Regions from separate parts of the Streptomyces sp. NPDC086777 genome, predicted to be linked through region 3. Evidence: riboswitches for the same ligand, from Rfam matches in the RefSeq annotation. Region 3 holds a riboswitch; each other region holds the start of a gene.
What was found. A riboswitch is a leader RNA that binds a small molecule or an ion and turns the genes downstream of it on or off. The one in region 3 is predicted to bind cyclic di-AMP.
Positions count from the first base shown of each region.

Region 1: linked by a shared signal. The riboswitch ahead of AB0472_RS04980 (M23 family metallopeptidase) and the one ahead of AB0472_RS18495 (C40 family peptidase) in region 3 are both predicted to bind cyclic di-AMP.
Region 2: linked by a shared signal. The riboswitch ahead of AB0472_RS18080 (LysM peptidoglycan-binding domain-containing M23 family metallopeptidase) and the one ahead of AB0472_RS18495 (C40 family peptidase) in region 3 are both predicted to bind cyclic di-AMP.
Region 4: linked by a shared signal. The riboswitch ahead of AB0472_RS32845 (NlpC/P60 family protein) and the one ahead of AB0472_RS18495 (C40 family peptidase) in region 3 are both predicted to bind cyclic di-AMP.

Region 1 is NZ_JBFBJI010000003.1:22,036-24,226, reverse strand. Features, by position in the region: gene AB0472_RS04985 (PP2C family protein-serine/threonine phosphatase) at 1-613, shown strand, start outside; cyclic di-AMP (ydaO/yuaA leader) riboswitch at 864-1,024, shown strand; gene AB0472_RS04980 (M23 family metallopeptidase) at 1,032-2,069, shown strand; gene AB0472_RS04975 (aldo/keto reductase) at 2,146-2,191, shown strand, end outside.
Region 2 is NZ_JBFBJI010000011.1:184,107-186,297, forward strand. Features, by position in the region: gene AB0472_RS18075 (SGNH/GDSL hydrolase family protein) at 1-143, opposite strand, end outside; gene AB0472_RS18080 (LysM peptidoglycan-binding domain-containing M23 family metallopeptidase) at 366-1,298, opposite strand; cyclic di-AMP (ydaO/yuaA leader) riboswitch at 1,303-1,463, opposite strand; gene AB0472_RS18085 (alpha-galactosidase) at 1,771-2,191, opposite strand, start outside.
Region 3 is NZ_JBFBJI010000012.1:11,324-13,514, reverse strand. Features, by position in the region: gene AB0472_RS18500 (ATP-binding protein) at 1-336, shown strand, start outside; gene AB0472_RS18495 (C40 family peptidase) at 374-847, opposite strand; cyclic di-AMP (ydaO/yuaA leader) riboswitch at 851-1,035, opposite strand; gene AB0472_RS18490 (hypothetical protein) at 1,397-1,705, opposite strand; gene AB0472_RS18485 (ATP-dependent Clp protease proteolytic subunit) at 1,713-2,191, opposite strand, start outside.
Region 4 is NZ_JBFBJI010000029.1:19,299-21,489, forward strand. Features, by position in the region: gene pcrA (DNA helicase PcrA) at 1-759, opposite strand, end outside; cyclic di-AMP (ydaO/yuaA leader) riboswitch at 1,094-1,267, shown strand; gene AB0472_RS32845 (NlpC/P60 family protein) at 1,275-2,191, shown strand, end outside.

The sequences.
Region 1 (2,191 bases), on a different contig from region 3:
CGCCGTCCAGGACACCCCGTACGGCGTGCGGCTGGTCGTCGGCGACGTCCGCGGCAAGGGGATGGGCGCGGTCGCCGCCGTCGCCGTGGTCATCGGCGCCTTCCGGGAGGCCGCCGAGCAGGAGGCCACGCTGGAGGCGGTGGCCGGCCGGCTGGAGCGGGCGCTGGCACGTGAGGGCATCCGGCGCGGCGGCATCGACGCACACGAGGGGTTCACCACCGCCGTACTCGCCGAACTCCCGCACGGCGACGGCACGCTCCGGCTCGTCAACCGCGGCCATCCGCCGCCCCTGCTGCTGCACGGCGACGGCGAGGTGCGCCCGGTGCGGGCGCCGGAGGCCGCGCTGCCGCTCGGGATGGGCGAGCTGGGGGCGTGGCCCGACCGGGCGGCCGAGCACGCGTTCCCGAGCGGCGCCACGCTGCTGCTGCACACCGACGGCCTCTCCGAGGCGCGGGACGCGCACGGCCGGTTCTACGACCCGCAGCGGCGGCTGACCGGCCGTACCGCCGCCGCCCCCGGCGCCCTGGTGGCCCGGCTCGCGGCCGAGGTACGCCGGCACACCGGCGGCGGCATGACGGACGACATGGCGCTGCTCGCCGTACGACGGCCCTGAACGGCGGGCGGTCACGTTCGGTGTCCGGGTGACGTCCCTGCGCATGACAACTGAGACACCATCAAAACCTGTGTGACTCCTGAGCTGAGCGGCGCGCACCGCCGACTCGACCGATTTCGACCGGTCGTGGCAGGTAAGTCCAAACCTTGAAAGCTTAATGATCAAGACGAACGGCTTGGAATCTGGCCGCCGCGTCTATTAACGTTCGATAACGCAGCGCGGTCGTCCCAGCCGTCACCCGCGACGGCTCCGTGCGCACGCGCCGAATCCCGCAAGGGAACCGGGGAACCACCACCTTGGGGTGAATCGCACGTCAACCGCCGGGTACGAAACGGCCGTTATACGCGCGTAGGAGACCTTCCCGCTCCGAACCCGTCAGCTAACCCGGTAGGCGGCGGAAGGAAAGGAGTGCGCCCGCGTGGCGTCCAACCCGCCTGCTCCGACAGCCCCGTTCGTGCCCAGCCAGCGCCGGCCCGAGACCTTCGCCTACGGCGGCTACCGCGCCGACGAGGGCCCCTTCGAGGAGTGGAACCCCACCGAGGAGTCCCTCTCCGCGGCGCGCGGCCGGCACCGGGTCGCCAAGCAGAAGGGCGGCGGGCTCGCCCGCAGCTCCACGGTTCTCGGCGTCGGCGTCATAGCCGCCGTCGGCGCGGGCGGCATGGCCAGCGCCAACACCGGCAAGCCGCCGGTCTCCATCTCGCTGCCCGACCTGCCCTCCTCGGTCGATGCCCTGCTCGGCGAGGGCAGCGGCCACCAGGCCACCCAGACCGCGCTCAGCAGCGTCACCACGACGACCGCCACCGACGCGGACTCCTCTTCGTCCGACGCCGGCGAGGCGCTGCGCAGCCGGATCATCGCCCAGGCCGCACAGCAGCAGAGCCAGCTCGACACCAAGGCCGGCGCCAAGGCCGTCGCCGCCGCCGACAAGGCGATCGCGGCCGCCGAGGCCAAGGCGGAGAAGGCGGCCGCCGCCAAGGCCGCCGACGCCAAGGAGAAGGCCGAGGCCTCCGCGAAGGAGAAGGCCGAGCAGGCCCGCCTCGCCGAGCTGGCCAAGCAGTACACGCTGCCCGTCGTCTCGTACACGATCACCGGCACCTTCGGTCAGGCCGGCTCCATGTGGTCCTCCGGGTACCACACCGGCCTCGACTTCGCCGCGCCCACCGGCACGCTGATCAAGGCCGTGCACAGCGGCACGGTGACCGAGGCGGGCTGGGCCGGCTCCTACGGCTACCGCACGATCATCACCCTCGACGACGGCACCGAGCTGTGGTTCTGCCACCAGTCCTCGATCGGCGTCAAGGTCGGCCAGAAGGTCGCCACCGGCGACGTCATCGGCCGGGTGGGCGCCACCGGCAACGTGACCGGCCCGCACCTCCACCTGGAGGTCCACCCGAACGGCCAGGCCACCGCCATCGACCCCATGACCTGGCTGCGCGGCAAGGGCCTCAACCCCTGATCCGGACCGCCGCGCTTCACAAGATCTTCGTGTCGCGTCGGCATGGGGTGCCGGGGAACGCGTGTTGAAGTGAAGCATGACTGCTTCTTCCGCTTCCCCTTCGCTCCGTAAGCTCGGCGCCT
Region 2 (2,191 bases), on a different contig from region 3:
GTGTAACTGAAGTCGCCCTCGGGCCGCCGGTCGGACAGCAGTACCGCGAACCGGTCTGCCCAGCCGACGAACGCCCCGTCGGGTCCGGGGTCTCCCACGCCCTCGGTGAAGCTGTCCCCCACCGCCGCGTACGACCCGATCACTGATGCATTGTCACTCTTCGAATCGTCTCCCACGTCGCACCATGATTCACCTTCGGCTGTGACCTACGCGACCGTAATAAGGGGTTGACGCTCGGTGAGATAAGACACCCTTAAATACTTTTCCAATCGTGGAATACGCCTCCGACCACCGGCGTTGACGTGTCAACCGGAAACGGGGCCGCGCATGGGGCGGCCCCGTCGACGCCGCTGAGCGGTCCCGGGTCAGCCGACGGTGACGCCCTTGGCGCGCAGGTAGGCGACCGGGTCCACGTCCGAGCCGTAGTCGGGGGTGGTGCGGATCTCGAAGTGCAGGTGGGGGCCGGTCACGTTGCCGGTGGCGCCGGAGAGGCCGATCTGCTGGCCGGCGGTCACGGTCTGACCGACCGAGACGGACAGGGCGGAGAGGTGGCCGTACTGGGCGTAGTAGCCGTCGGCGAGCCGGACGACGACCTGGTTGCCGTAGGCGCCGCCCCAGCCGGCCGTGACGACCGTACCGGTGCCGACGGCCTTGACCGGGGTGCCGGTCGGGACGACGAAGTCGACGCCGGTGTGGTATCCGCTGGACCACATGCTGCCGGCCACGTGGTAGCCGGTGCCGATGGCTCCACCGGTGACCGGGAGGCCGAAGCCCGAGGCGACCTCGGCCGAACCGCCCGAGTCCTCCGAGGCGGAGGACGAGGAGGGCGAGGACGAGGACGGGGTGGACGACCGCGGGTTCGGCTGCGTCTCGGGACGGGAGCCGGAGTCCGTCGGCGCGGCGTGCCGGCCGCCGAGCGTGAGCCTGAGTCCGGGGTGGATCAGCGAGGGGTTGTCGCCGACCGCCTGCCGGTTGTCGGCGTAGAGCCGGTGCCAGCCACCGCGGACGTTCTGGTCGCGGGCGATCTTCGAGAGATAGTCACCGGGCACCACCGTGTAGGTCCGCGGTGCGGAATGCGCGGCGCCGGAATTGCCCACGGGCGCCTCCTGCACCGCGGCCTTCTCGACCACGGGAAGCGACTGGGTGGTCTTTTCGGAAAGGGACTGCGTGGTGGCCGCGTGGGCGCCGGCGGCCCCCATGAGCGGCAGAGCCAGCGCGGCGCCACCGGTTCCGGCGACGGCCATGGAACGGGTGAGGCGCTGGGACCTGGGACGGCGGTGCTTACCCTTCGCGGGCATGGCGCATTCCTCTCCGGCGCCTGCGAGGTGAGCTGTCGGGTTCGGGCTGGAGCTGCCCGGCCACGCCGGAAGACGTGGCTACACCCCTAGCCGTCCCGGGAACCGGAACAGGCGTTCATACCTGGTGGGTCCCCCGCTCCTGCCGGGCACGGGTGAGTGTGTGTGGGGACTCCGGGCGGCGGCAGGATTCGGCGTTCCGACCGGATGTGAGGCGAACGTAAGCGAGTGGGACGGACGTGGACAAGCACCAAATTCCCGCCCTCCGGTTCCGACTTGATCCGTTACCGGAAATTCCGGTCACCCTCTGTGAATTCCACCCGATCCGGATTTCCAATTCGCCTGCGGGACATCGGTATTACGTGAGCATGCCGCGCGACGGACGGTCACGAATATGACCCTCCTCACGCACGTCACACCACGTCGGTTTATTGCGCCACAAACTCCAACAAACAAGGCAATTCGGGCAGGCGGGTCAGATCCGACGGAGCCGGAAGACCGCCGCATCCAGGTCACCCTTCAGCCCGGTGTGCAACCCGTGGTGCAACAGCACGGCACCCCGGTGCACTTCGCCCGTTTCGCGGCATTCGTACGCCGCGGCCGGGTCGAGCCCCCGCAGCCGCAGCGCCGGCACCGGCTCGCCGTAGCTCTGCGCCTGCAGCCAGGCCAGGACGACGGTGTCGTCGCCGAGGGTGTACTGCACCGCGCTGAGCCCGCCGGCCGGCGGCCGCAGCCGGAACTGCTCGCCGCGCTGCACCTGGGGCCGGATCTCCTTGTAGAGCTCCACCCAGCGGCCGGCCTCGGCCAGCTCCTCCTCGGTCCACCCCGAGAGGTCGCCGCCGACCCCGAGCGCCCCTGCCATGGAGCTGACGAACCGGAAACGCAGGCTGCTGACC
Region 3 (2,191 bases):
GACACCGTGCGCCTCATCGTCTCCGAACTCGCCACCAACGCGGTGCAGCACACCTTCGGGCAGTCACCCACCTTCACGGTGGACCTGGTGCTCGACCGTGACGAGCAGCTGCGCATCGGGGTCACGGACGGCCATCCGCGCTTCCCCAAGAGACTCCCCGCCGCGGTCCAGCAGGACAACGGGCGCGGCATGGTCATCATCCGCTGGCTGACCGCCGAGTGCGGCGGCAAACTCCGGGTACGCCCCACCCGGGAGGGCGGCAAGACCGTCTCCATCGAACTGCCCTGGACGGTCCCGGCGGGCACCGTCACGGCGGCGGGCCAGCAGGAACCGTAGCCCCGGGTTCCCGCCGGCCGCCCGTCGTGGGAACGGGTCAGCTGACCCGGCCGTACCAGACGCTGCGCGTCCAGATCTTCTGGAGCCTGACCACGTCCCCGGTCCTCGGGGCGTGCCAGATCTTTCCCTTCCCGGCGTAGATGCCGACGTGGTACACGCTGGACCCCGAGTGGAAGAAGACCAGGTCCCCGGCCTTGCGGTTGCCGGCCGAGATGTGACGGGTCTTGTTGTACTGCTGAGCCGCCGTACGTGGCAGGGTCTTGCCCGCCTTCTTGAACGAGTACAGCGTCAGCCCGGAGCAGTCGAACCTGTTCGGTCCGGTGGCGCCCCACCGGTAGGGCGAGCCCTTCTTCGAGGCGGCGACCTGAAGTGCCTTCGTCGCCATCGTGGCGGCCGAGGCGTCGGAGGCGACACCCGGTATCACGATCGAACCGCCGACGGCGGCGATGGTCAGCGCCGAGGCCGTACCGGCCCGGGCCATCAGCGACGGAACACGATTGAGCGCAGTCATGCGCAACCCTTCGTCAGCCGCCTGTGAAGGATGACCTGTCGGATTCGGGCTGGCGAAGTTGCCCGGCCGTGTCGCCACGGCTTCACCCCAAGGGCTGCTCGGCCCGGTCATGGTGCGACCGTGCCGGCGACCCGTCGTGCTTGGGTCCTCCACTCCTGCCGATGCACTTCTGTCGACGGGTCAATCCGGGCGGCGGCAGGACTCGGCGTCCGCCCGGACCGCCCCGCCGCTGTGGCGGGGGCTTGTCGTCAGACAGGGATCTTCACTCACGTGTGTCCGAAAATCCCAACGGAATCGGGGATTTGTGGGGTTACTCACCACCCACCCGTTCGGGTGGACAGCCCTGTGTTCGATTATCCGTCAACTGGCCTGCGTAGCCCCGGACCTGCGCGGAAACCGTCCGCGGGCACCCCCGCACAGGCAACCTGAGCGACCTCGGCGGTCGGGTAAAACCACGCCACGCTCCGCCGAACGGCGGTAACCCCTTTGGGTCGTTTCGGCTCCGGCCCGCTCGTGCAGTCGACGGGCCGGACCGGAGTCCGGCGGGTGTCAACCTACGCAGTCGGGCGGGAGCGCGACGCGAGCGGTCCGGCGCTCGCCGTCGAGCACCCGCAACGCGCGTGCCAGCGTGTCCCCGTGAAGCTCCGTCTCGCCCCGCAGATGCATCAGGGCCAGCGCGTCACGCAGCTCGGACGCCGCGCGCACCAGCGCCTGCGCGGCGCGCAGACCCCGGTAGGTGTCCTCGTTCCGCGCCGGATTGATCCGGCCCAGTAGATCCACCACGTCCAGATAACGGTCGATCAGCTCGCCCTCGGCGCGGGTCAGCGCCGGCAGCGGCGGCAGCTCCGGTGGCAGCATCGGCCGCTCACCCCGCGTCCGGCAGGCCGGGCAGGGCCCGGCGGGTGGGCACCACCCGGTCCACCAGCCCGTACGCCAGCGCCTGCGGCGCGTCCAGGACCAGGTCCCGCTCCAGGTCCTGGTGCACCTGTTCGGCCGTACGCCCGGTGTGGCGGACGAGCATTTCCTCGACCATCGCCCGAACCCGGTCCAACTCCGCCGCCTGGATGGCCAGATCACTCGGCCGGCCCTGCACCGGTTCCGGCAGCGACGGCTGCTGGAGCACAATGCGCGCACCGGGCAGCACGGACCGCTTGCCCGGTGTGCCGGCCGCCAGCAGGACCGCGGCCGCCGCCCCGGCCTGCCCGAGGCAGACCGTCTCCACGTCGCAGGTCACGTACTGGACCGTGTCGTAGACCGCGGCCATCGCGCTGTAGGACCCGCCCGGGGAGTTGATGTACAGCGAGATGTCCCGCTCCGGAGCCGTGTACTCCAGGTACATGAACT
Region 4 (2,191 bases), on a different contig from region 3:
GAAGTCGAGGGCGTTCGCCTCGCGCAGCCGCGACTGGTACAGGGCGTAGGCCTGGGCGAGGGTCTTCTCGAAGCCGTCGCTCGCCCGGGCGGCGAAGTCCTCCTCGTCGACCAGTTCGTTCTTCAGGTTGCTGACCTGGGCGCTGAACGACTTCGGCGGGAACCGCTTGGGGTCGAGGTCCAGGTCCCGGCAGACCAGGGCCATCAGGCGCTTGGAGTCGGCGGCGTCGTAGATCGAGAAGGAGGAGGTGAAGCCGAGCTTCTTGCTCTCCCGGCGCAGGATCCGCACGCAGGCGCTGTGGAAGGTCATCACCCACATCGCGTTCGCGCGCGGGCCGACGAGGTGCTCGACCCGCTCCTTCATCTCGCCCGCGGCCTTGTTGGTGAAGGTGATCGCGAGGATCTGGCCCGGGTGCACCTGGCGGGCGCCGAGCAGGTGCGCGATGCGGTGCGTGAGCACGCGCGTCTTGCCGGAACCGGCGCCGGCCACGATGAGCAGCGGGGAGCCGGCATGCACGACGGCCGCCCGCTGGTTGTCGTTCAGCCCCTCCAGGAGCGCGGCCGGGTCCGGGGCCGGGCGGGCGGCGCCGTCGCGGTAGTAGGCGTCCCGGTCCGGGGGCACGTCGAACTTCCCGCCGAACAGATCGTCCGGAACCGACTCCGGAGCGTGCTCGTCCTCGGGCGGCGGCGGAGGTTCCTCGTCGTGGCCGCGGGGGGCCTGGAGGCTCGCCAGGAAGCTGTCGTCAAAGAGGCTGCTCATCGCTCTCCGAGTCTAGGGCGCCCCACCGACAACCGGCTGCCGCCCCGAGAACTCGCCCGGGTGACCGAACGGATCCCCTCCGTCACGGCAGGTCGACGCGCGTCCCGCAGCCGCCGGCGCCCGCACCGAACCCCTGAATCGCTCGCGGCAGGACCTTTGGATCCGCCGGAACAAGTCGCCCATAACGTCACGGATCTCCCAACTGAACAGAGCACAACGCCTAGGTCACGAAAATGTATCGGGCATATCGCACATCAAACTTCACAGGGACCACACGAGTTGGCTAGCGTGCCGGGCGGGCCGCACGACCCCCACCGGCGAACGTCGCCGGGCCGCACGGCCTCCGCCGAGTCCGGGGCGCACCGCGCATCCGGAGCCGGGGACCCACACCGATCCCGGGGTGAATCGGTCCCGACGTCCCTCCGGGGAACGGACCGTAGGGCAACCCTTCCGAACCACCCGCCCGAACCCGACAGCTAACTCGGTAGGCGGAACACCGGAAGGAGTCGCCCCCGTTGGCGTCGCACCGCAAGTCCCGGCCGTCAGGAGCGCGCGCGGCGGGCATACGCACCCCCGCGCTGGCCACCGCGGCCCTCACCTCGATGGCGCTGTTCTCCCAGTCGGCCGAGGCCGCGCCGTCCGACGACGGCAAGCCGAGCCTGGAGGAGGTCGAGAAGAAGGTCGACGCCCTCTACCGGCAGGCGGAGTCGGCGACCGAGAAGTACAACGCGGCCAAGGAGCGGACCGGCAGGCAGCGCAAGCAGGTCGACACCCTGCTCGACGACGTCGCCAGGCGCACCGAACGGCTCAACAGGGCGCGTGAGGAACTGGGTTCGTTCGCCGCGGCCCAGTACCGGACCGGGGCGAGCGTTCCCGACACGGCGACCTTCCTGCTCGCGGACAGCCCCCAGGGCTACTTCGACCAGGACCAGCTGATGAGCCGCCTGACCTCGCGCCAGAAGGGCGCGGTCGACGACTACGTCACCCAGCAGTCCGCGACCATGAAGAAGCGGCAGGAGGCCACCCACAGCCTCGAGTCGCTCACCGAGACGCAGGACGACCTCAAGACCGCCAAGGCCACCGTGCAGACGAAGCTGGCCTCCGCGCGGGAGCTGCTGTCGCAGCTGACGGCCGCGGAGAAGGCCCGGCTGGCGGCGATCGAGAAGCGGCAGCAGGAGGCGGCGGACCGCAGGGCGGCGGAGCTGGCGAAGCAGCAGGCCGCCGCGGCCGACCGGGAGGCGTCGTCGTCCTCGGCGTCGGGCGGCTCGGCTTCCGGCTCCGGCTCCGGCTCCGGCTCCGGCAGCGGGGCGGGCTCCGGGTCGGACTCCGCCTATGCCACGAAGGCCGCCAAGGCGATCGCCTTCGCCCGCGCGCAGATCGGCAAGCCGTACGTCTGGGGCGCCACCGGCCCCGGCTCCTACGACTGCTCCGG